Linked DNA regions of Solidesulfovibrio fructosivorans JJ]. The protein of the gene in region 2 binds, or shares a complex with, the protein of the main gene of each other region. Links are inferred from orthologs where the notes say so. Each region holds a gene or a part of one and is shown on either strand. Other genes may lie near its edges. The genes, in order: fliM, DESFRDRAFT_RS13495 and DESFRDRAFT_RS09805.

Region 1 (7,802 bases), on a different replicon or contig from region 2:
CATTGGCGATGGTCTGGTTGAAGATGGCCGCGAGGTCGTGGGTGGAAAGGGCTTTTTGCTCCTCGTAGCTGGACCAGCGTTCCTCCACCAGCCCCTTGAGCGCGGAAACGACCACACCGGCCAAAGCCAGGTCGGCGGCCGGGCATTCCTGGGTGTCGAGGATCCGGATTTCGATGGTCGAGCGCTTGAAGCGGGCGATGGCCCCCCGGGCGTTTAAGAATTCGTCGTGCAACACGCCCTTGGGATCCAGCGGTGCGATGTCGCGGTACATGGGGGCCAGGATCCTGTCGCGGTATTCCTGTTCGGAAAAGACCGGCTCGGGAATGACCACGCCCATGACCGAGGGCACGCGGGCGGCGTTTTTGGAGTAGTGCTCCATGCGGGCGTCGAGAAATCCGGTGAAATGTCCGTCCAGGATGGGCGTGGAAGCGGCCAGGGCAGGCATGATGGGCAGGAGCGCGCGGATGGCGGCGTGGAGCCGGCCGAACTCCTCGTCGCCGCGAAAGGGCAGGTTGATGTGCATGCTCTGCAGGTTCGCCCAGCCGTGCCCCTTGCAATTGAAGGCGGCGTCGAAGGCCTGGTAGACGTCGCTGTAGGCATGGGGCCAAAGTTGCGTTTCCGTATGCGGGTCCATGAAGGGATGCGCGCCCGTGGGCATAAGCCGCCCCCCCATGGGCGCGAGCAGGGCGTCGGCCGCGGCGATGTTTTCGGCAAAGGCGGCGGCGAGCCCGGAAAGGCTTTTGGCGGGCTTTGACACCTTCATTTCGAGCACGTGGTTGACCAGCTCGTTGGACCAGGTGATCTCGCCCCTCTCCACATCCGAGGCGTTTTCCTTCTTGGCGGCGGCGGCGAGCAGCTTGTCGGCCACGGGCAGCACGGCAAGCGTCTCGCGGTCCACGATCATGTATTCGATTTCGATCCCGTAGGCGGAAAAAAGAGGTTTGGCCCGGCTCATATGTTGAGGCTCCCGGTTTTTCGGAGTTCGATGCGCTTGAGAAAGACTTCCACCACTCGCAGATACAGTTCGTCCTGGAGCACCTCGTCCTCGTACCCGGCGTCGATGTTGGGGTTGTCGTTGACCTCGATGACGTACACCTTGTCCCCGACCTGCTTGAGGTCCACGCCGTAGAGTCCGTCGCCGATGGCGTCGGCGGCCTTGAGCGCGGCGGAGATGACCTTTCTGGGCACCTTGCCCACGGGCAGGGTTTCCACCCGGCCGTAAATATCCTTGCCGCTTTTGCCCTTACGCAAGATTTGCCAGTGGCCGGAAGCCATGAAGTACTTGCAGGCGAAAAGGGGGCGCCTGTCAAGGATGCCGATGCGCCAGTCGAAATCCGAGGGCAGGTATTCCTGGGCGATGACCAGATCGGATTTGCTGAGAAACCGTCTGGCCTCGGCCATCAAGACGTCGGATTCCCGGACCAGCACCACGCCCTGGGAAAAGGCGCTGTCCGGCTGCTTGAGCACGCAGGGCAGGGAAAGCTCCTCCAGGATGTGGTCCAAATTCTTGCAATGGGCGATGACCGTGCGCGGGGCCGGAATCTTGTGCCGGGCCAGCACCTCGGCCAGGTAGACCTTGTTGGAGCAGCGCAGGATGGATTCCGGGTCGTCGATGACCACGAGCCCCTCGGCCACGGCCTTTCGCGCCATGCGGTAGGTGTGGTGGTCGACGTTGGTCGTCTCGCGGATGAACAGGGCGTCGAATTCCGACAGGCGGTTGGAGTCGTCCTTGGTGATGAGCTCCACCCCGACGCCGAGCGTTTCGGCCGCCTTGACGAAACGCTTGATGGCCCGGGCGCTCGAAGGGGGACGGGCCTCCTCGGGATCGTGCAGGATGGCCAGGTCGTAGCGGGAGACCGGGCGTTTGGGGATGATGAGCTTTTTGCCGGCGAAGTACTCCGTGGACACGGATTCGGCGAAATCGCGTTCCCCGGGCGGGATGTCCTTGACCGAAAGCGGCGAGACATTCTGGAGCTGCCAGCCGTTCTGGAAGCTGACGTCGGCCCGCAGAAAGGGCGCGGGGAAGAGCTTGAACAGTCTCGAGGCGAGCTGCTCCAGCCCCTTTTCCGGTGTCTTGCCGAAGTAGGCGGAAAAGCTGACCTTGCCGGGCTCGCGATCGGCCAACGCTTTGGCCAGCACGTCTTCCAGCTCACCCGAGGCCACCCGGATGATCCCCACGGACTTCATGTCCTGGATGGCGGTGATGGACGGAATGGGCTTGTGGCCGCGCGCTTCAGCCAGAAGCGACACGTAGTAGCCCATGGACTGGTAGCGGTAGGAACGGCAGATATTGATGATCTTGACACCGCGCAGGCCGGTGAAGGTTTCGTCGGTCAGGTAGGTCCTGGCCGCCACCGGCTCCACGCCGGAAAAGACCAGGGAACAGTCTTCGGGGTTCTCGATGACCACCAGAACGGACACGGGGGATACGCTCCTTTGCCGTCATTTGGGACGGCCGCGTTTTTTGGGGGAAAGCACGAGCAGGTTGGCGTCGCAGGTGATGATGCCGAGCATGACGGCGCACACGAGGTGGTTGAGCGTCACTTCGTAATACTGGCTCTGGCTTATGGGATTGGGCAACAGCGGATCGGCGATATGGGTCGAGCGCCGCTCCGTATCGTAGCCGCTTATCACCACGAAATGTCCCGCCGGCTCGCCGCGCACGTCATCGTAGACCAGAGTCCCGCTTTCATCGCGTTCGCGCGCGGTGCGGTAGAGGTAGGTGGCGGAAAGCCCGGCCAGAATCGGCCGGTCGCGCTTGAGGATGGCGCGGATGAGCCCGGCCGTCAGGTCCTCGAAGCGGATGACGCCGCCCATTTCCAGAAATTCGAGACAGGCCTCGGTCGTGGACGTCAGTCGCCGGCTTTTTTTATACTGGCGCTGCTTTTTGAGCTTGGCCGCCAAATCCACGTGCGCGCCGTCGAACCAGGTGCTGTCGAAGACGGTCAGGTCGAAGGTGTAGAGCCTGGCCGCGTAGCCCCGGGCCAGGGCATGGCAGCCGAGATAGGCGGCCAGGGTGCCGCCGCCGGGCAGGGTTTTCACTTCGTGGATGACGGAATCGAGCGCCATGTCGTCGCCGTAATAGCGGTAGATGGCCTGCAGACAGGTGGGGCCGCAGGTGGTGTCGTCGGGCTGGGCGGCAATGGGAATGGCGAGTTTGGGTTCCACGGGCTGGCCCCTATCACGGCCCAAAGCGGTTGGCCATGGGACAGGAGAGGCATATTTTTTGTTTAGGCGAGGTATATCGGCGTATTATGGAAAAAAGAAGGTGCGATCACGGCTGCTTGTCGGGGGTGTTGGGCCAAAGGGAAAGGACGCGGCCGGGAACGCGCCGGGCGGGTCCGCCGCAGCGTTTGATCCGGGTTATTCGACGTGGATTTCCTCTTCCTTGACGATCTGGAAGGCCTTGTTGGACTTGACCAGCCCCGGGATGCCCCTGAACTTGCGCACGCCCTGGACTTCGGCTTCGAGCAGGGCGTCCACGTCGTTGTCGAGCATGATGATGTCCCCGGGCTTCAAGGAAAGGAGCTGACGGCCGGTGACCTGGGACCGGCCGAAACGCACCAGCATCTCCACCGGCGTCTCCATGAGCCGCTCCTTGAAGCGGGCGATCCAGGCATGGTCCACTTCCAGGCGTTCGGTCTGGAAGGAGGCGTAGAGCTTGGTGCGGATGGGCTCGATGGTGGCGTAGGGCAGGCAGACGATCAGCGAGCCGATGGCGTTTTCGAGCTCCACCTCGAAGGTGACCACGATGACCACGTCGCTTGGCGGCACGATGGCGGCGAACTGGGGGTTGACTTCGCTGCGCACGAGCTCGATGTGGACCTCGTGCACGGGCTGCCAGGATTCCTCCATGTTTTCCAGGGCAATGCGCACCACACGGTTGATGATGGCCTGCTCGATAGGGGTGAAATCGCGGCCTTCGATCTTGGGCTGCGATCCGGCCCCGCCGAAAAAGCTCTCCACCATGGCGAAGACCAGCCGCGAGTCGACGACGAGGATGGCGTTGCCGCGCAGGGGGTCGAGCTTGAAGATGTTGATGGAGGTGGGCACGGGCAGCGACCGCATGAAATCCCCGAATTTCGACATGTCGATGGAAATGGGGTTGACGTCGGCGCGCTTGCGCATGGCGTTGGCCATGGCGTTGGAAGCGAGCCGGGCGAAGCGGTCGTTGATGATCTCCAGAACCGGCATGCGGCCCCGGATGATGCGGTCCTGGTTGGACAGGTCGAAGACCACGACCCCGGAGTCGTCCTCCAGGATGTCGTTTTCCGCCTCGATTTCGCCGCCGGAGAGTCCCCGCAGCAGCGCATCGACCTCGTCCTGATCCAGAATTTTGCTCATATAGGAACCTTTCGGCCTGTCGCGCCCAAACTATAGGGATGTCGGCGCGAAATGAAAAGGGGAGAAACAAAAGCCGGCCGTCTTTTGGACGGCCGGCCGGCTAACGAAAGGGGCATTGGCAAAAAGGCCTTGGAGGGGCTTGCTAGAAGCTCACGTTGAGGCCGAAGGTGCCGCCGAAGGCGTCGACGCCCTGGTTGTTGAACTGGCCGATGTGCCAGTATTTGACGGCGCCCTTGAGGCTCAGCTGCTGGGTGAGGGAATAGGTCGCGCCCAGTTCGCCGTTTTCGGTCAGGCTGTTTTCAAATCCGTTGTAGGGCACCTGGGTGTCGCACCACAGGCCGCCGAAACCCGCGCCGGCGAAAATGCTCGCCTGGGAAGTGGCCACGAAGTGCCACCGGGCGTTGAAGTTGCCGGCGATGCCGCTGGCCGGCGAAGCCTTGGAGCCGATGCCGGTGGCGGTCTCAAAGCGTTTGTTCTGGTCGACATAGACGCCCATGCCTTCGACTTCCACGGCCACGTTGTCGAAGACGTAGTAGTTGAGCGCCCCACCGTAGGTGTAGATGGAATTGACCCGTTGGTTGGTGGTGCCGTAGATGCCAAATCGCGGTTCGAAATTGAACGATCCGGCCGCGAAGCCTTGCGTCTGGGCCATGACCCAGGTGGCCGAGGCGGCAAGCGCCAGGCAGGCGACGGCAAGTGTGTACACGAGTTTGCGATACAGAGCGTCCATAACCTTCTCCCTGATATGTTGCGGACTATGGAATCGGACAGCACTCTACAAAAGCCATGCCATCATCAGGGAATATGGCGATTTATCGCTAACCGTCTCAATATAAATAGCTTTTATCTCAACCGTCCACTCCGGGGAACGCAGACAACACCTGGGGATGTTTGACTCTTTCAGAAAGTGAAACAGCTTTTGGTTTATCCACTCCGTTCGGGGGGGCGAGAGAAGCCGGGGAAGGACGCCAGACAGGCCGGGCAGCGGGAGCAACGGGCTCCGGAAGATTTTTCAGCGCAGCCGCTTTTCCGAGGGCCCCTTTACGTTCCCGTGCAGGGACGCCGCTCTAACCTTATAAAGCGAAAGGGAATTTCTCGTTATATCGGGAAAACGACGAGTGGACGCGAACTGTCCAAATAAAGACTTTGGGAAGGGAAGAGCGTGAGAGGGAAGAACCCTTGTTTAAAGGGTCTTCCCTCTCGCACGTTCCTCATGGCTAGGCCGTGGCGCGTTTTTCCCGGAGCCGGGCGCGCAGCCAGTCGTACCAGTCGGCAAGTCCCTCGCCGCTGCGGGCCGAGACCGGGAAGATGGCGATGTGTTCGTTGAGCACGCGGGCGTGGCGGCTGGCCCGCTCCATGTCGAAGTCCACATAGGGGAGCAGGTCGATCTTGTTGAGCACCAGGGCTGCGGAAATATTGAACATCAGCGGGTATTTCTCGGGCTTGTCGTCGCCCTCGGTGACGCTTAAAAGCGTGATCTTGAAATCCTCGCCCACGTCGAATTCGGCCGGGCAGACCAGGTTGCCGACGTTTTCGATAAAAAGGATGTCGAGGCCGGTCAGGTCGAGGCTCTTGATGGCTTCCTGGACCTGCGAACTGGTCAGGTGGCAGCCGCCCTCGGTATTGATCTGCACGGCCTGGGCGCCGGTCGCGGCCACGCGGCGGGCGTCGTTGTCGGTTTGCAGGTCGCCCTCGACCACGGCCATGCGCATCTCGCCGGCAAGTTCGGCGAGGGTTCGTTCGAGGAGCGTGGTCTTGCCCGCGCCGGGCGAGCTCATGATGTTGACCACGAGGATGCCTTTGTGGCCGAAGAAATCCTTGAGTTCCAGGGCGATACGGTCGTTGGCCTCCAGGATGTTGCGCACCACGGGAATCTGCATGGCAAGCCTCCGCTATTCGAGTTCGAGATATTCGATGTAGAGTTCGCGGCCGGAAAGCACGGTGTGTCCGAGTTCCTCGCCGCAGCCGGGGCAGGGGGCGAAGGCCGAGTCGCCCTCGGGCGAAAATTCGCGGCCACAGGCGCGGCAGCGCAGAACCACGGGCGTCTCCTCCATCTCCAATTTCGAGCCGGCCAGCCGGGAGTCGACGGTCAGTACCTCGAAGGCCGTTTCCAGGGCCTCGGGGACAATGGCCGAGAGGCGGCCGTGGCGGACCTTGACGGTCAGGAGTTTCTCCTTACCGTGCTTGGTCATTTCGTCTTCGATGATGGCGAGCAGGCTTTGGGCGATGGAGAGTTCATGCATGGCCGGTCCGTCGTACGGCAAAACGGTGTGCGCGTAAAGAAGACCGGCTGCAAAAGGGGTTACTTGAAAAACGGGGCCAAAAGCACGGCCACGACCATGGCCGGCAGGAGATTGGCCACCTTTATTTTGAGCAAGCCCAGCATGTTGATGCCGATGGCCGCGATGAGGAGTCCGCCGACGGCGGTGAGCTGGGTGAGCCGGTCCGGGGTGAAATAGTCGTGGCCGGCCGCGCCGAGGTAGACCAGCGCGCCTTCGTAGAGGGCTACGGGAATAAAGGAGAGCAGCACGCCGAAGCCGTGGGTGGTGGCCAGGATCAAGGCCACGGAGCCGTCCAGGGCGGCCTTGGTGAAAAGAAGGGTGTGGTCGGCGCGAAGCGCCTCGTCGAAGGCGCCGAGGATGGCCATGGTGCCGGTGCAGAAGATGACCGAGGCTGTGACCAGCCCGTCGGTGAAAAGGGCGTTGTTCGAGCGCAACCGGGCCTTGAGTCCGTCGCCGATGCGGGCCATGGCGCGTTCGATGTCCATGAGTTCGCCGACCACCGCGCCGACGAGCATACTGATGACCACGACCAGGGGGGCGGTGACGGCCAGCGCCATCTTGAAGCCGATAAGGAGGATGGAAAGGCCGAGGGCCTGGAACATGATGATGCGCACACGATCCGGGAAGCGGCCGTGGAGCGTGAGTCCGAGCAGGCCGCCCGCGATGATGGCAGCGCCATTGACCAGGGGACCGAGGGGAAGCATTGCGGTACTCCTTGCCCGAGTGGGACAGGGGAGGGCTAGCAGTTTCAGCGGGTTGTCTCAAGGGAGAAGATGATTGACAGCATCTGAAGTATTAGGGTATAGTACTAAATTCGAGCCGGGATGGCGGAATTGGTAGACGCAGCGGACTCAAAATCCGCCGAGGGCAACCTCTTGGGGGTTCGAGTCCCCCTCCCGGTACCAAAACAATATCAACGAGTTGCGAACATGGGTTCCCATGGCGCGACTCGCTGTTTGTTTTTTGAAGTCCCGTCTGTCCCACTCCTGTCCCATTATTTCCCCAAGCACGTCCAAGCGCGGGGGTCGGCGGCGTGTCCGTCGGCCCCTGTGCTTTTTCCGGGACATCTTCTCCGCCCTTCCGGCTGCGCCGGCCAGCGGCGCTTCCCCCCCTTGCTATTTTTAGCCGCGTCACCATACTGTCACCAAGGCCCGGCGCGCCTGCGCCAAGTCCTTT
Region 2 (7,125 bases):
TAAATGGTGGGGGAAAGTTCTTAATTTTATGCGGCGCTTCGCCGCTGGCGCGGTCGTTGCCGCAATCGTGTCCGGCGTCGAGGAGCGAAGCTCCTCGTGTCGCCGGGCCGATTGCGGCAACGAACATACGACGTCCCACCGCCCAACAGCACTAAACCAATCCGACCCAGCCGCTCTCCCGCCTCACCGGCCCAACCCGGTAAAAGGGGGTCCGGGGGACATCAAGTCCCCCGGCGGGTCCAGGGCAGAGCCCTGGCGGAGTCCGGGGCAGAGCCCCGGTGACCTCTATGCCTTTTCCTGGGCCAAAATCAGCTCTACCTCTTCCCGGGACAGGCCGGTGGCCTTGGCCAGGGCCACCGGGGACTGGCCGCGGCGGGAGCCGTTTTTGATGATCTGGCGCAAGAACTCCGGCGACCGGATGCATTCCTCGGCTTTTTTGACCAGTTTTTCCAACTCGTCGCGGCGCTGTTCCAGTTGCTGGTCGAGTTCGGCCAGTTGGGCCTGGCGTTGCCGGAAACTGCCCACCAGCTCTTGTTCGAGCTTGGCGTTGAAGTCGAGTTTTTTGAGCAGTCCGTCCTGGTTTTTCTGCATCTTGGCCAGCAGGTCTTCGGAGCGGCGCAGGCGCGAGAAAAAAAGGACCACCAAAAGGAGCAGGGCGAGTTCGCAGACGGTCAGAAAGATGACGAGGGTGGAATAGCCATTCATGAAGCGGACATCCGGGCCGGCGCGGGGAGGCGGGGAAAAGCGGGGCCGCGCTGGCGGTTGCCGCCGGTCCCGGGCGTGTGACGACGTCCCCGGCCGCGCGCATCCTATATTTTCAGGTTGATGATCTGGCCGGCAAAGGGCGACGTGTTGCTGGCCTGGGTTTCTTCGGGCTCCGGCTCCGGGTGACGGCGCTGGCGATGTTGCTGTTCTCCGCCGGCCTGACGCTGGCGTTCGTCCCCGACGGAATCCATGGCGCTTTGTTCCTCGATGCGTTGGGGCTGCTTGCGCTGTTCGGCCAGGGCTTGCTGGGCCATCACCTGCGAGGCGGCCAGGGCGGCTTCCGGTTGGACCAGCTCGGCATGCGCCACGTTTTGCACGTAGGGCATGGTCTGGAAGATGGTGGTCAGATCGATGGACATCTACTTCACCAGGTAATCCTCGATAAGCAGGTTATCCAACGGTTGGGCCCCGATAAACTGGTTGATGACCGACAACACGTCTTTTTTCAGGACCTCGGCATTGTTCTTATCGGCCAGAAACTCGAATTTCTTATTCTTGAGATAATAATACACGGCATCGCGCACGACAATAATGTTGCGCTTGAATTCCAGCTCCACGGGTTTTTCCTGGGTTACGGCCGTGAAACGGATGGTGAGAAAGCGCGTGCGCCCCTGGGCGTCGGTCAGCTCCACGAGAAAAGGCTCCATGGGCATGACGATTTCCTGTTTGGGCGCGGGCGGTTCGGGGGGCGGCGGCACGGGCGCCGGGGGCGGCATGGGCGCCTCCTCGGCCGGCGGCGTCTCCTCGGCCGATTCCGGCGGGGGCGCGGGTTTTCTCAGCAGAAAAAAATAGACGGCCGCGCCGATGAGGAGCAGCAGCACCGGCGCGACGATCAGAATGAGCTTTTTTTTGGAGGGCTTTTCCCCCTCGGTCTCGATCGGAAAAGGGGAGGCTTCCTCGGCCTGTCCCTCTTCGGCGGCGGGAGTCTCTTCCTCGTCTTCGAGAAAGGGCGCGTCGTCGAGGTCGAGGTCGACCTTTTGCAGCGCCTTGGGGAGGTCGTCGGACAGCTCGCTGTCGTCGAGCTTGGCCTTGACCTGGGACTCGAGACCGTCGTCGACAGCCATGGTTGCCTCGTGGCGTATGCCGCTTCGCGCCGCGAGAACGGTCTGGCGGGCGGCCGGGGAGCCGTATTGCCCCTGGCGGGACGTGGCGGCTCCGGGGGCCCGTCGTCACGCGGGACCGCGTGGGCGCATGGCCGGCGGCAAGCGGATTACTTTTCGAAAATCTTGTCTATCTTCTGGCCGAGGGTTTCCGCCGTGAAGGGCTTGACGATGTAGTTGGAAACCTTGGCCTGGACGGCTTCGATGATGTTTTCCTGCTGGGCTTCGGCCGTGACCATGAGAAAGGGCGTTTCGGCGAACTCCTCGCTGGAGCGCACCTTGCGCAGCAGTTCGATGCCCGGCATCTTGGGCATGTTCCAGTCGGAGATGATGAAATCGACCTTGTCCTTATTGAGGGTTTCCCAGGCGGTGCTGCCGTCGTCGGCCTCGATGATGTTGTTAAACCCCAGCTGCCTGAGAATATTTTTAATGATCCTGCGCATGGTGGAAAAATCGTCGACGACCAGGATGCGCATTTCCTTGTTGGCGGCCATGGCTTTTCTCCTGTGCTTGCAAATGCCCGTCAGTCGCCCGGCGCGGGGCGACGCGCGGCATGGCGGATTATTCTTTTTTGCCGGGCAAACCGGCTTCGGGCCATACCGGCGTCAGTGCTGCTCGATGTTGAATTGGGCCTTGAACTTTTGGCGAAGCCTGGCCAGGGCCTGGGAGTGCAATTGTGATACTCTTCCCTCGGTGATGCCCATGACCTCGGAGGTCTCCCGCATGTTCAATTCCTCACCGTAATAAAGCGACAATACCAGCTTTTCCCGGGGAGTCAAATCGTCGATCAGGGAGGCGAGCTTGTCGACGAGCTCCTTGAACTCGGCCGATTTGTAGGGCTCGTTTTCCAGCTGGTTCTTCTGGTAGGAGGAGATGTTTTCGGTGATGGCGTCGAGGCTCAGGCACAGCTGGTTTTGCAGGGCCTCGAGGCCCTGGGTCACCTCGCGTTCGGAAAGTCCCGTGGCCTCGGCCAGCTGCTCGACGGAAGGCGTCCGGCCCGAGTCGCTTTCGATGCGCCGCGAAGCCTCTTCCAGGGTGCGCACCCGGTGGCGCTGGCCCCTGGAAAACCAGTCCATGCGTCGCAGGTCGTCGAGCATGGCCCCCTTGATGCGGGATTCGGCGTAGGTTTCGAACTTGATGCCGAGTTCCGGTCGGAATCTTCCCAATGCCTCGAGCAGCCCCATGGCCCCGGCGCTTAAAAGCTCGCCCAGCTCCACGGACTGGGGCAGCTTGGCTTTGAGCCGCGTGGCCACGATTTTGATCTTGGGCGAGTAGTGACGCACGATCTCCTGGCGATCGCGCGCATCGAAATCGTCCCACCGCTTCGCCCCGGATTCGAGGTCAAGCCAGGGGCTGTTCCTGGAAGAGGAGTTTTTTCCAGAAGAATTTGATGTTTCCATCGAGCTTCGCGTCCACTTCCCAGGAATCGATCGTTTGGGCCAGCTCTTGAAGCTTTTTGCTGGCCGGAGCCTCCGGCGTCAGGTGGCAGAACGGTTTTTGGCGGATAACCGCGTTTTTCACTGCCGGGTCGCTTGGCACAGCCCCCGTGAAGTCCAGGGAGATGCCCGACAGAAAATGGTCGCAGGCCGTGGACAGCTTTTCATACACGGCTTTGGCCGCCTTGAGGCTCGGGGCCATGTTCACCAGGACGCGGAAGCGGTGCACGTCGTGGTGCAGGTGCATGACCTTGATCAGCGCATAGGCGTCGGTCAGCGACGTCGGCTCCGTGGTCAGCACGAGCAGCCGTTCCCGCGCGGCCAAGTTGAAATAAATGACATTGTCATTAATTCCGGCCCCGGTGTCCACTAGCAAATAATTGATGCGGCCTTCAAGGTGGTCCATGGCTTCCAGCAGGTCGAGCTTTTGGCCGGTGGACAGGGCCAGCATTTCGCTCACGCCCGACGAGGCGGGCAGGATGGAAAACCCGAACGGCGTCTCCATGAGCACCTGCCGCAGGTCCACGCCCTCATGGAAGAGATGGAACAGGTTCATCTTGGGCGTGAGGCCGAGCAGGATATCGACGTTGGCCAGCCCCAGGTCGGCGTCGAGCAGTACGACCTTGCGTCCCATTCGGGACAGGCAATAGGCCAGATTGACCGAAATATTGGTTTTGCCGACGCCGCCCTTGCCCGAGGTGACGGAAATCACCCGGGGGATGTCCGTCCCGTTCGGGGCGTGTGACGGCAGTTCGGATGTGCGGCTAGCCATGCAGAGTCCTTAAGCGCCGGCGGCGGCATCGGCATACTCGCCGGGCAACTGGTGTTTGAAGAGCAGTTTCCACACGGCCTTGCCCGAGGCCGGCGTCATGCCGTGGGTCAACTCCGGTCCATGGGCCAGGGCCGAAATGGGGAGGGATGCGGCATGCGCCATATTGACAAGGCAACCATAATTACAGGCTTCGTCGAGCTTCGTCCAGATGATGCTGGCAAGCGGCTCACAAGCGTAGATCCGCCAGAAATGCGCCGTCTGCGCCGGGGCGTAAAGCGGGGAAAGAACCAGATGGGCGCACAGGTCCGTCCGTCCGGCAATGCCCATCTCCCGGCACCAGCCGGCCATGGCCCCCTCACCGCGAAGGCCCGGCGTGTCGATGAACACCGCGTCCCCGGACGCCGCCCCGTCCAGGATGCGGCGGAAATCCTCGGGGCCGTCGGCCTCGGCGTAGGTCAGGCCAGAGAGTTCCGCGTAGTGGCGCAGAAGCAGCCGGCCCTTGCCGCGATCGCCGTCGGCGTTGACCACCACCACCCGCCGGCCGGACTCTTCGCGGCGCACGGCCAGGGCCTGGCGCAACAGGGCGGTGGTCTTGCCCACGCCGCTCGGCCCGACGAACATATGGGCGGTTTGCGGCCACTGGCCGGCCGTCAGTGGTTTGACGCGTACCATTCGGGACAGGGCCGGAATCACCTTGTCTTCGCCGCCGTCGACGATGGAGCGGAAAAGGGCCAGGATGGACGCCTCGTCCACGCCTTCCCGTTCGAGATACTCCAGGGCCAGGCGCTGGCGCGGGGCCAGGATGCCGAAATCCATGCGCGGCCGCAGAAGCGCCAGCATGTGTCCCTTGATTTCGTCCCATTCCCGGGTCCAGTCCGCCGGCGCGGGGGAGGAGGGCGCGACTGTCGCGGCCTGTCGCGCCGGGCCGTTGGCGTTTTTTCGGGCGGGCGCGGGCTCCGCCTGCTTTTGGGGCTGTACCAACGGCTTTTCGGGCTGCTCCAGGGCGGCCATGACCTCGCACAGGCAGTGGCCGTTTTCGCGCACGGTCTGGTTGCCCAAAATGACGGCCTCGGAGCCGAGTTCCTGGCGCACCTGCGACAGTACGGTCGCCATGCTTTCGCCGCGAAAAGTCTTAACCCGCATTGGTCAATCCTATGTTGCCGACGGATTGCAGCTTGATCTCGGCGGGGATCTCGGCTTGGGAGATCACCGGCAGGTTGGGGATGAACCGCGAGAGCAGCTGGGAAAGATGCGGCCGGACCAGCGGCGTGGTCAAAAGCACCGGCTGTCCCTCGGCCAGCATGGCCTTGTCCATGGTTTTCTGGATGGCCTGGATGATGCGCTGGGCCAGTCCCGGCTCCATGGCCAGATAGGCGCCGTGGTCGGTCTGGCGCACGCTTTCCTGGATGGCGCCCTCGACCTTGGGGGCGAGGTTCAGGATCGGCAGGGCGCCGTCGCTCGTCAGGTACGGCTTGACGATGGTGCGGCCCATGCGCGAGCGCACGTACTCGGTGAGCTGGTCGGGGTCTTTGACCGAAGCCCCGTAGTCGGCCATGGTTTCGACCACGGTCAGCAGGTCGCGGATGGACACGTTTTCCTTGACCAGGTTTTGCAGTACCTTCTGGACGCCGCCGAGGTTCATGGTCCCGGGCACCAGATCCTCCACGGCCTTTGGCGCGCGCTTGGCCAGGTTGTCGAGGAGCGTCTGCACTTCCTGGCGGCCCAGAAATTCGTGCAGATGCCGCTTGAAGACCTCGGTCAGGTGGGTGGCGATGACCGTGGCCGGATCGACGACGGTGTAACCGGCCAGCATGGCCTCTTCCTTTTGCAGCTCCGGCACCCACAAGGCGGGCAGGTTGAAGGCCGGCTCGCGGGTTTCCACGCCCTTGATGCGGTGCTTGGCGTCGCCAGGGTCCATGGCCAGGAAGTGGTCGATGAGGATTTCGGCCGAGGCCACCTCGTTGCCCTTTATGAGCACCACGTACTGGCCGGGACGCAACTGCAGGTTGTCGCGCAGGTGCAGCGAGGGGACGACCACGCCCATGTCCAGGGCGAACTGGCGGCGGATGGAGCGGATGCGCGAGAGCAGGTTGCCGTTTTGCTCCTCGTCGACCAGCGGAATAAGCCCGTAGCCCACTTCCAGCTCCAGGGCGTCGAGGGGCAGCAGCGTTTGGACCTCTTCGGGCGTTTCCAGTTCCGGGGCCGGCTTTTTCTCCTGCTGCTCGGCCTCGGCCTTGAGCATCTCCTGTTGCTTTCCGGACAGGCGGGCCACGAAGAAGAGCAGGGCCGACATGATGAGGAAGGGCAGGGTCGGCAGGCCCGGGACGATGGCGAATAAGAGCAGGATGCCCGAGACCAGACGCAAGGCCCGGGGATGGAAGGTGAGCTGGGCCAGGAATTCCTCGCCCATCTTGGCCTCGGCCGCGGCCCGGGACACGATCAGGCCGGCGGAGGTGGAAATGATGATGGACGGGATGATGGAGACCAGGCCGTCACCGATGGTGAGCAGGGTATAGGTCTGGGCGGCGTCCTTCCAGTCCATGCCCTTTTGCATGACGCCGATGAGGAAGCCGCCGCAGATGTTGATCGCCGTGATGATGATGGTCGCGGTGACGTCTCCGGAAACGAACTTGCCCGCGCCGTCCATGGCGCCGTAGAAGTCGGCCTCCTTGCGGATGGCTTCGCGACGATCCGTGGCCTGTTTTTCGTTTATGATCCCGGCGTTCAAGTCCGCCTCGATGGCCATCTGCTTGCCCGGCATGGCGTCCAGGGTGAAGCGGGCGGCCACTTCGGCGATGCGGGTAGTGCCGGAGACGATGACTTTCTTGTTGATGGCGAAAAGAACCAGAAAGATGACGCAGCCGACGATGTAGTTGCCGCCCACCACGAACTGGCCGAAAGCCTGGATGACGTGGCCGGCGGCCGAGGGGCCCTCGTCGCCGTGGAGCAGGATCAGGCGCGTGGAGGCCACGTTCATGGACAGGCGCAGCATGGTGGTGACCAAAAGCAGGGTCGGATAGATGGAGAATTCCAGCGGCGAACCCATGAACAT
Region 3 (7,813 bases), on a different replicon or contig from region 2:
AACCTGTCCGACTTCGACCCGGCCGTAAACGACGTGGCCCCGCAGTCCATGCTGCCGCTCGACAGCTACGCCGTGGACACGGCCGCCCGGGCCCACGCCCGCATAGCCGAAGCCTACGAAGCCTACGAGTTCCACAAGGTCTTTCACGCCCTGCACAACCTGTGCGTCACGGACCTTTCGGCATTTTATCTCGACATCTTAAAAGACCGGCTTTACGTCTCGGCTACGGACAGCCTTGAGCGCCGCTCGGCCCAGGCGGCCCTGTGGCGCATCCTGCGCGTGCTGCTGCGCGACATGGCCCCGATTCTGTCCTTCACGGCCGAGGAGGTTTTCCGCCATACGCCCGAGTGCCAGCGGGGCGACGGCGTTTCGGTCTTCTCCCTGCCGCCGCTGGATACGGCGGGCTGGGAGCTTGCCCCGGAACGCAAGGAAAAGCTCGACCTCGTGGCGGCGCTTCGCGGCGAGGTGACCCGGGCCATCGAGCCCCGGCGCAAGGCCGGCGAAATCGGTCATTCATTGGAGACGGCGGTGACGCTCTACCTGCCCGAGGCCGTGCGCGAAGCGGTGGCCTCTTTGGACATGAACCTGCGCGAAGTCTTTATCGTGTCCCAGGCGACCCTCGCCCCGGCGGCCGACGCCCCGGCCGACGCCGTGGCCTGCGAGGGCCTCGAGGGCGCGCTTGTGGGCGTGGCCCGCGCCGCCGGCGAGAAATGCGCCCGTTGCTGGGTGTACGACAAACTGGGCACCGCGCCCGAGTATCCGGACCTGTGCCCGCGCTGCGCCGCGGTCATGGCGAAGGAGGCCAACTGATCCATGCGCTCGAGCTTCAAGATCGCCATTCCCCTGGCCGTGCTGGTGGTCGTCCTCGACCAGGCCGCCAAGTTGTGGATCGTCGGCAACATGACGCTCTACACCACCCGACAGGTCATCCCCGGGTTTTTCAATATCGTTTATGTGCTCAACCGCGGCGCGGCCTTCGGTTTTTTAAACCGCAACGACATCCAGTGGCAGACCTACTTCTTCTTCGCGGCAACGGCCCTGGCCGTGCTCATCATCTTCCATCTGCTGCGCATGGCCAGTCCCGACAACAAGCTGCTCATCCTCGGCCTCGGCTCGATTCTGGGCGGGGCCGTGGGCAACCTCATCGACCGCATCAAGACGGGCGAGGTCGTGGACTTCCTGGATTTCTATTATAAAAGCTATCACTGGCCGGCCTTCAACGTGGCCGACATCGCCATTTTCCTCGGTTCGCTGGCGCTCCTTGCGGCCTTTTACCGCATGCGCCGCCCCTCTTCCCGCAAATAACGGCCGCACCGCCGCCAACATCCGAAACGAGGTCCGCATGCCCCCCTTGCCAGCGCTGCCGCCCATGACCACCGGCCAGATGGTTTTCGCCGTCGCCATTTTGGCCCTGGCGATCCTTCCCAATTACATCGCGATATGGCAAAGTTTTCACCGCGTGTTTCCAACCCCCCTGGAGAGGATGTTCTGGTTTCTCCTGGCCATCTTCGTTCCCGTACTCGGGGGCGTGGTCTACCTCATCTGGGGACGCAAGCGAGGTCGCAAGCCGTCATGAAGTCCCGTCACAGCAAAGGTACGTTTCTGGCCGCAGCCATGCTCGCCGCCCTGGTCGGCGGCTGCGCGCCCAAGCCCAATACCCCGGCCCCCCTCAACACGCCCGCCGACATGTGGGCGGAACTGGAGAACACCAAGGGCGAGTTGCGGCGCTTAAACGCCAAGGTCGAAGAGCTCTCCCAGCAGGTGCAGGCCAACAAAAACGATCCGGAACTGTCCGGCCGCGTGACCCGGCTCGAGGGCAACGTCAGCCGCATGGCCTCCCAGCTGGCCATCGACCTCGGCCCAACCGCCGGTCCGGCCGCAGCAACGCCGGCGGCCACAGCGCCGGCAGCCGCTCCAGCGCCTCAGGCCGGCTACGCGCAGCCCCAAACCGGCTACGCCCAACAGCAGCCCGGCTATGCCCAGCCGCAAACCGGCTATAGCCAGCAGTCCCAGACCGGGTACGCCCAGCCCCAGACGGGCTACACCCAGCAGCAGCAATCCGGGTACGCCCAACCGCAGACCGGCTATGCCCAATCCCGCACCGGTTACGGCGCGCCCACCCCGGGCGGCGCGGGACCGGACGAATCCGAGCCGGCCATTCCGCCCTATACCGCCCCAGGCACCCAGGCTCCGGCCGCCCAGGCCCAACCGCCGGTGGTGCAGCCGCAAAATCCGGCCGACGCCGTCTACGCCAAGGGCCTTTCCAGCTTCAACGCCCGCCAGTACCAGCAGGCGCTGGGGATTTTCCAGGAATTCGCCCGCAATTTCAAAACCAGCTCGCTGATGCCGAACGCCCTCTTCTGGACCGGCGAGTGCTACTTCCAGCTCGGCGACTTCGCCAACGCGGCCCTGGCCTACCAGGAAGTCATCGAGAAATATCCCAAAAGCCCCAAACACGCCGATGCGCTCTTCAAGCGGGGCGTGGCCTTCATGAAGCTCGGCAATGCCGGCGCGGCCAAATTGTCCTTCAAGGAAGTCATCGACAAATATCCCGATTCCGCCTTCGCCACCCGGGCCAAATCCATGATGCCCAAGTAGCGCCGGCCAACAAGCGACGGATACGCATGGAAACCCCACAAGAAAACACGCTGCGGAAGATCATTTACCTGACCTTCCCGCCCGAATCCTCGAACAAGCCCGTGGTCTGCGATCTGGCCCGGGTCTACGGATTGGTCTTCAACATCTCGAAAGCCCAGATCACCCCGCGCCACGAAGGCCAGATGACCATGGACATCAGCGGCCCCAAAGAGGCCTTCGACGCCGGCATGACCTACCTCAAGGAGCACGGCGTGGGCGTTGTGCCGGCCGCCCAGCGCGTCTCCAGGGACGAGGATCGCTGCATCCACTGCGGCGTGTGCACGGCCCTTTGTCCGACCAGGGCCCTTTCGCTCAACATCGAGACCCGGCTGGTGGAATTTCACGAAGACACCTGCTCGGCCTGCGGTATGTGCACCAAGGTCTGCCCGGTGGCGGCCATGGAGATTTTACTGGAAAACGGCGTCATGTAACCGGCGGGGGTGCCGCTTGGAAGAAAAACGGGCCTTCATGCGCATTCCCACGCGCCTATCCGGTTATCTCCGGCTGTTGCCGGATCCGGAAGACATCCAGATTTTCCGGGAATCGCCGTTCCTCGGCGGCGGCCCGGGACTCTGCAACGACCTGCGCGATGCGGGCATGAGCGAGGCGCTGCACACCATGCTGTGCTCGATCAACGCCAAACTCGACATGCTGCTCTCCATGCAAAGCCGCGACGAACTCACGGCCGACTTCCCGGTAACCATGGGGATCGTCGAAATCAGCGGCGCGGGCGTGCGGTTTACGGCCTCGCAGGAACTGGACGTGGAGCAGTATGTGGAGTCGGTCGTCGTGTTGTCGCGATTTCCGCTCCGCATGGCCGGCGCGGTGGGGCGCATCCTACGCCAGGAGCAATCCCCGGACGGGAGCACGGTCTATGCCCTCGATTTCACTCGCATCCGGGAACGCGACCTGGAAAGCATCGTACAATTTGTCTTCCAAAGCCAGCGCGACGACCTGCGCGGAAAAAAATGGGACTAACGCCGCATGATCAATGACGAAGAACTTCTCGAACGCATGTTGGACAGGCTTTTGACCGAAGTCGTCCCGGACCTGCGCCACAGCATCAGCGTCACCATTGAAAAGGAAGTCGCCAAGACCCTGTCCCGTTCGCTTCTGGAAAGCGAGTTCCACCAGCGCCTAAACGAGGAAATGCGCCAGGGCCTCCAGGACATCTACAAAGAGATCAACCAGGCGGCCAAGACCGAGGGCGAGGCCCATGTCGACGACCGGCAGCAGGCCGACCAGCTCTTCCAGGAAGCGGCGCAGCAGCTGGACAAGATCCTCGAGACCACGGAAACGGCCACCACCGAGATCATGGACATCGTGGAAAAGCACATGGACTTGCAAGCCGACGCGGCCGGGCTTCTGGCGGCCATGCAAAATGGCGTGGCCGACACCGAAGCCGTGGAAAAGCTGCGCACGGACAATGCCGCCCTCGGCGAAGACCTCATGCGCATCATGACCACGCTGAGCTTCCAGGACCTCACCGGCCAGCGCATCAAGCGCATCATCACCGCCATCAAAAAGGTCGAACAGATCGTGCTCGACCTCTACCTGTCCACAGGCATCCAGCTCAAGGCCCGGGCCGAAGCCCCGGACAAGACCATCTCCGAACTCCAGGCCGAGGCCAAACAAAAGGTTTCCGAACTCAAAGGCCCCCAGACCAAAGTCCAACAAGGCGCGGTGGACGACCTCCTCGCCCAGCTTGGGCTGGATTAGGGGGAGAATGGCAAGAGAAGTGCGAGAGGGGAAACCCTTTAAAAAGGGCAGTAGCCCCTCTCGCACTCTCCCCTTCCTCAATTTTTCGACGTTACGGGAGCAACGCCGATAACATCCCCTCACCATTAAAAATCTTTGGAAAGGGGGTCCGGGGGGAAACTTTTCTACAGAAAAGTTTCCCCCTGGTTCCATTTTATCCCTCGCCCTACCCTACTCCGTAGCGTGATGGTGGTGGGCCTGGTCGCCCAGGGGGTGACCGTGGACGTGTCGGTGGATGATGAAGTGCGGGTCGTGGACGAGCTTGCCCGCCTCGATGGTATAGAAGGTCTCGGTCACGTCGAACAGGAAATCCCAGTCGTGGGAAATGACGATCAGCGGCTTGCCCAAGCGCTTGAGGATATCCGCGATGCGCTCCCGGGTCCCCGGATCGAGGCCGTTGGTCGGCTCGTCCAGTAACAGCGCCTCGGGTTCCATGGCCAACACCCCGGCCAGGGACACGAGCTTTTTCTCCCCGCCCGAAAGCCGGTGCGACAGCCGTTCGCCGAAACCGGCCAAGCCCAGCATGTCCAGGGTGCGTTCGGCCGCCTCCCGGGCGCGCGCCGGCGAGAGCCCGCAATTGAGCGGCCCGAAGGCCACGTCGTCGAGCACGGTCGGGTAGATGATCTGGTCGTCGGCGTTTTGCAAAAGGAGCCCGATACCCCGCCGCACGGCCCGGAAATCCTTTTCCGTGGCGGCAACGGTCCCCTTGTAGCGCACCTCGCCGGCATCGGGCCGGACAAGCCCCATCATCACATGCAACAGCGTGGTTTTGCCCGAGCCGTTCGGCCCAAAAAGCCCGATGCGCTCCCCGGCCGAAAACGTGAAATCGACATCGGCCAGCACCGGACGGTCGCTGCCGGGATAGGCGTAGCCCACCCCGGAAAGGCGCAGCAGCGGCTCAGAAGACATGTCCCCTCCGCAAAACGAAATCGAGCGCGCCGGCCGCCGCGGATACGACCAGACACAGGCTCAGGAAAACCACATCGCCGCGCCGGGCCGCAAACCGGTCCAGGCTGGGGAATGTGCCGTGAAAGCCGCGCAACAGCATGGCCTGATAGACCCGCTGGGAACGATCGAAGCTGCGCACCAGCACCATGGCGACCAGGGCGGCGTAGGTGCGGTAGGTGCGCGCGTCCGTGGCCGGGACAAAGCCCCGAAGTTTGGCCGATGTAACCAGCCGGGCATACTCCTCGGCGATGACGTGCAGGTAACGGTAGGTGAAAAGAAAGAGAAAGGAAAACTTGGCCGGCACGCGAAGCGCGGTCATGGCCCGGCCCAGGGCCGGAGCCGGAATGGTGGCGACCAGGGCCACGATGCAAAAAAAGATGGCGTTGGTTTTGACCGTGATGACGGAGGCCAGGGCCACGCCCTCCCGGGTCGCGGTCAGGCCGAAGCTCCGCCACGCCGCCTCTCCCGGCGCTGTAAAGGGCAACACGAGCCACAAGAAAAGCACGAAGACGTTGACCGCGACGAACCGGCCCCAGACCACGCGCCAGGACGGGCGGGCGGCAATGGTGAGGCAAAAACCGCAGACGAGCACCAAACCGGCGGCGGCCGGCGTTGCGGCCAAGGCGGCGACAACAGACAGGGCCAGACAGGCTACGAGTTTGAAACGGGGGTCCAGGGAATGGATAGGCGAGCTTCCCCGGGCAAGCGGCTCGTCGATCATGCGCCCCGTCCGCCCTTGCGGCAGCGGACGTAGGCCAGAAGTCCGGCAATGCCGACCAGCCAGCCGATGCCCCCGGCGATCCCGGCCAGGCCCGGGCCTTTTTCCTCCTGATCCAACAGCATCTTGCGGATGGGCGCGATCTTGACTTCCACGGCCTGTTCGACCACGGCCCGCAAGGCGGCCTGGTCCATGGGCACGGCCACGGCGGTTTGGGCCGGTGCCGACGCGGCGGCTGTCGCGGGCGCGGTTGCCGTCGTAGCGGCAGGGGCGACCGGGGCCGCGCTTTGATCGGCCGGGGCGGCGGACAGGTATTCCTCGGCCTTGACGGTCGTATTGTTCTGATGGCCCTCGCCGGCATCGAGATGGATGGCGATCTCAGCCTTGTCCTTGCGAGCGGCCTCGGGCACGGGGAAGACGAAATTGCCCTTGTCGTCCGTCTTGCCGGTCAGATAGACCTGCCCGGTGGCGGCGTTTTTGACAGTGATCTCCCCGAAGCGCACCCGGTCGGAGCGGCTGTAGCTGCATTCCACATGTACGTCGTTGCCCTCGACATAGGCGAACACGTTGACCCGGTGGGCCAGGGCCGGTGCGGCCGCACCCAGGCAAAGCGCCAAAGCTGCAATGAGAATATACTTATATTTCATGGCAATAATCCCTTATACGAGAGGGCCAATCCTTTGAAAAAGGGTTCTCCCTTTTCGCGCCCTCCTCTTCCCGAACACTCCGACATTCCTTGAGCAGCACCGCTCACATCCCGTCACCGTTAAAAGTCTTGGGAAGGGGGGCCTGGGGGGAAACCTTTCTACAGAAAGGTTTCCCCCCAGTTCTTCCCAACTTACCCAGCCAGACGGATGGCCAGCATCTCGGGGCGGACCTTGGCCAGGAAGGCCACGGCCATGGCCGTCAGCACCCCTTCGATAAGCATGATGGGAATATGGGCGATGAGAATCACCTTGGCCGTGCCGAGAAACGCCTCGCCGGACAGCGCCAGGGCGCAGGCGGTCAGGCAGCCGGCCAGAAGCACGGCGAAAAAGCCGCAGCAAAAGGCCCCCACCGCCTGTTTGGTTCCGCCGGCTCGAAGAAGCGGCCCGAAGAGCAGAAAGCAGAACACGGCCGGCAGCGCCATGTCGCAGGTGTTGACGCCGAGCACCACCAAACCGCCGAACTGGAAGAGCACGGCCTGGAGCAACAGCGCCACGCAGATGGCCGGAAAGGCCGCATAGCCGAGGATCGCGCCGATCAACCCGTTGAGGATAAGGTGGACGCTGACCGGCCCGATGGGCACATGGATGAGCGAAGCAACGAAAAAAGCGGCCGAGAGGATGGCCACGGTCATGAGCTTGTCGTAGTCCAGGCGCTTTAAGCCCACGGCCGTGCCCACGGCCGTGATCGCCCAGCCGCCGGCCAGCACCGGTCCGGAAAGCACCCCTTCGGAAATATGCATGCTGCCTGCCTGTCGCGCCCAAGGCGCGGAAAGTTGTGGGAGGGCGGACCCAGCCCGCCCTCCCGAATCGTCAAGCAAGAGTCCCGGGGACGAATCGGAATGCCTTACTTCTTCTTGTGCTTGGGATCAACGAACTTGGCCCACATGACGGCCCCGCGCTCCACCTTCTTGGCCACGCCGTCCTTTTCGATGGTCTGCGGCGCGTCGGTCAGGGCGGCGAATCCCCACCAGCCGCCAAAGGGCACGGCATAGGTGAAAACGCCGTTGGCGTCGGTCTTGACCACCTGGGTCACCAGATATTCGTT

The links.
Region 1: the proteins of DESFRDRAFT_RS13495 (region 2) and fliM are in contact, whole or in part, in a crystal structure (PDB 1F4V), measured with the Escherichia coli proteins. The link is inferred for Solidesulfovibrio fructosivorans JJ] from one-to-one orthologs.
Region 3: the proteins of DESFRDRAFT_RS13495 (region 2) and DESFRDRAFT_RS09805 are in contact, whole or in part, in a crystal structure (PDB 1KMI), measured with the Escherichia coli proteins. The link is inferred for Solidesulfovibrio fructosivorans JJ] from one-to-one orthologs.

Annotation. Positions count from the first base shown.
Region 1 is NZ_AECZ01000020.1:16,407-24,208, reverse strand. What follows is about bases 2,355-5,201. They hold fliM (flagellar motor switch protein FliM), read right to left. Parts: upstream 4,345-5,201; coding sequence 3,364-4,344; downstream 2,355-3,363. Other genes in these bases: DESFRDRAFT_RS13930 (hypothetical protein), read right to left, coding at 4,487-5,074; DESFRDRAFT_RS13940 (C39 family peptidase), read right to left, coding at 2,443-3,168; DESFRDRAFT_RS13945 (RimK family protein), read right to left, coding at 2,355-2,421. Also shown: DESFRDRAFT_RS13950 (carboxylate-amine ligase), read right to left, coding at 1-955; more of DESFRDRAFT_RS13945, read right to left, coding at 952-2,354; hydrogenase nickel incorporation protein HypB, read right to left, coding at 5,562-6,224; DESFRDRAFT_RS13920 (hydrogenase maturation nickel metallochaperone HypA/HybF), read right to left, coding at 6,237-6,587; DESFRDRAFT_RS13915 (DUF554 domain-containing protein), read right to left, coding at 6,647-7,330. UniProt on the Escherichia coli protein: FliM is one of three proteins (FliG, FliN, FliM) that forms the rotor-mounted switch complex (C ring), located at the base of the basal body.
Region 2 is NZ_AECZ01000019.1:15,038-22,162, reverse strand. The notes cover bases 668-3,407. They hold DESFRDRAFT_RS13495 (chemotaxis response regulator CheY), read right to left. Parts: upstream 2,360-3,407; coding sequence 1,976-2,359; downstream 668-1,975. Other genes in these bases: DESFRDRAFT_RS13485 (MinD/ParA family protein), read right to left, coding at 3,207-3,407; DESFRDRAFT_RS13490 (FliA/WhiG family RNA polymerase sigma factor), read right to left, coding at 2,471-3,265; DESFRDRAFT_RS13500 (flagellar basal body-associated FliL family protein), read right to left, coding at 1,125-1,829; DESFRDRAFT_RS13505 (hypothetical protein), read right to left, coding at 810-1,124; DESFRDRAFT_RS13510 (hypothetical protein), read right to left, coding at 668-705. In the rest of the region: more of DESFRDRAFT_RS13510, read right to left, coding at 286-667; more of DESFRDRAFT_RS13485, read right to left, coding at 3,408-4,073; DESFRDRAFT_RS13480 (flagellar biosynthesis protein FlhF), read right to left, coding at 4,083-5,186; flagellar biosynthesis protein FlhA, read right to left, coding at 5,206-7,125. UniProt on the Escherichia coli protein: Involved in the transmission of sensory signals from the chemoreceptors to the flagellar motors.
Region 3 is NZ_AECZ01000011.1:100,025-107,837, forward strand. What follows is about bases 2,631-5,488. They hold DESFRDRAFT_RS09805 (protein phosphatase CheZ), read left to right. Parts: upstream 2,631-3,621; coding sequence 3,622-4,356; downstream 4,357-5,488. Other genes in these bases: DESFRDRAFT_RS09795 (NIL domain-containing protein), read left to right, coding at 2,631-3,068; DESFRDRAFT_RS09800 (PilZ domain-containing protein), read left to right, coding at 3,085-3,615; DESFRDRAFT_RS09810 (energy-coupling factor ABC transporter ATP-binding protein), read right to left, coding at 4,567-5,304; cbiQ (cobalt ECF transporter T component CbiQ), read right to left, coding at 5,294-5,488. Outside these bases: ileS (isoleucine--tRNA ligase), read left to right, coding at 1-810; lspA (signal peptidase II), read left to right, coding at 814-1,305; DESFRDRAFT_RS09785 (PLDc N-terminal domain-containing protein), read left to right, coding at 1,343-1,576; tol-pal system protein YbgF, read left to right, coding at 1,573-2,598; more of DESFRDRAFT_RS09795, read left to right, coding at 2,625-2,630; more of cbiQ, read right to left, coding at 5,489-6,064; DESFRDRAFT_RS09820 (hypothetical protein), read right to left, coding at 6,061-6,708; cobalt transporter CbiM, read right to left, coding at 6,900-7,508; DESFRDRAFT_RS09830 (DUF4198 domain-containing protein), read right to left, coding at 7,613-7,813.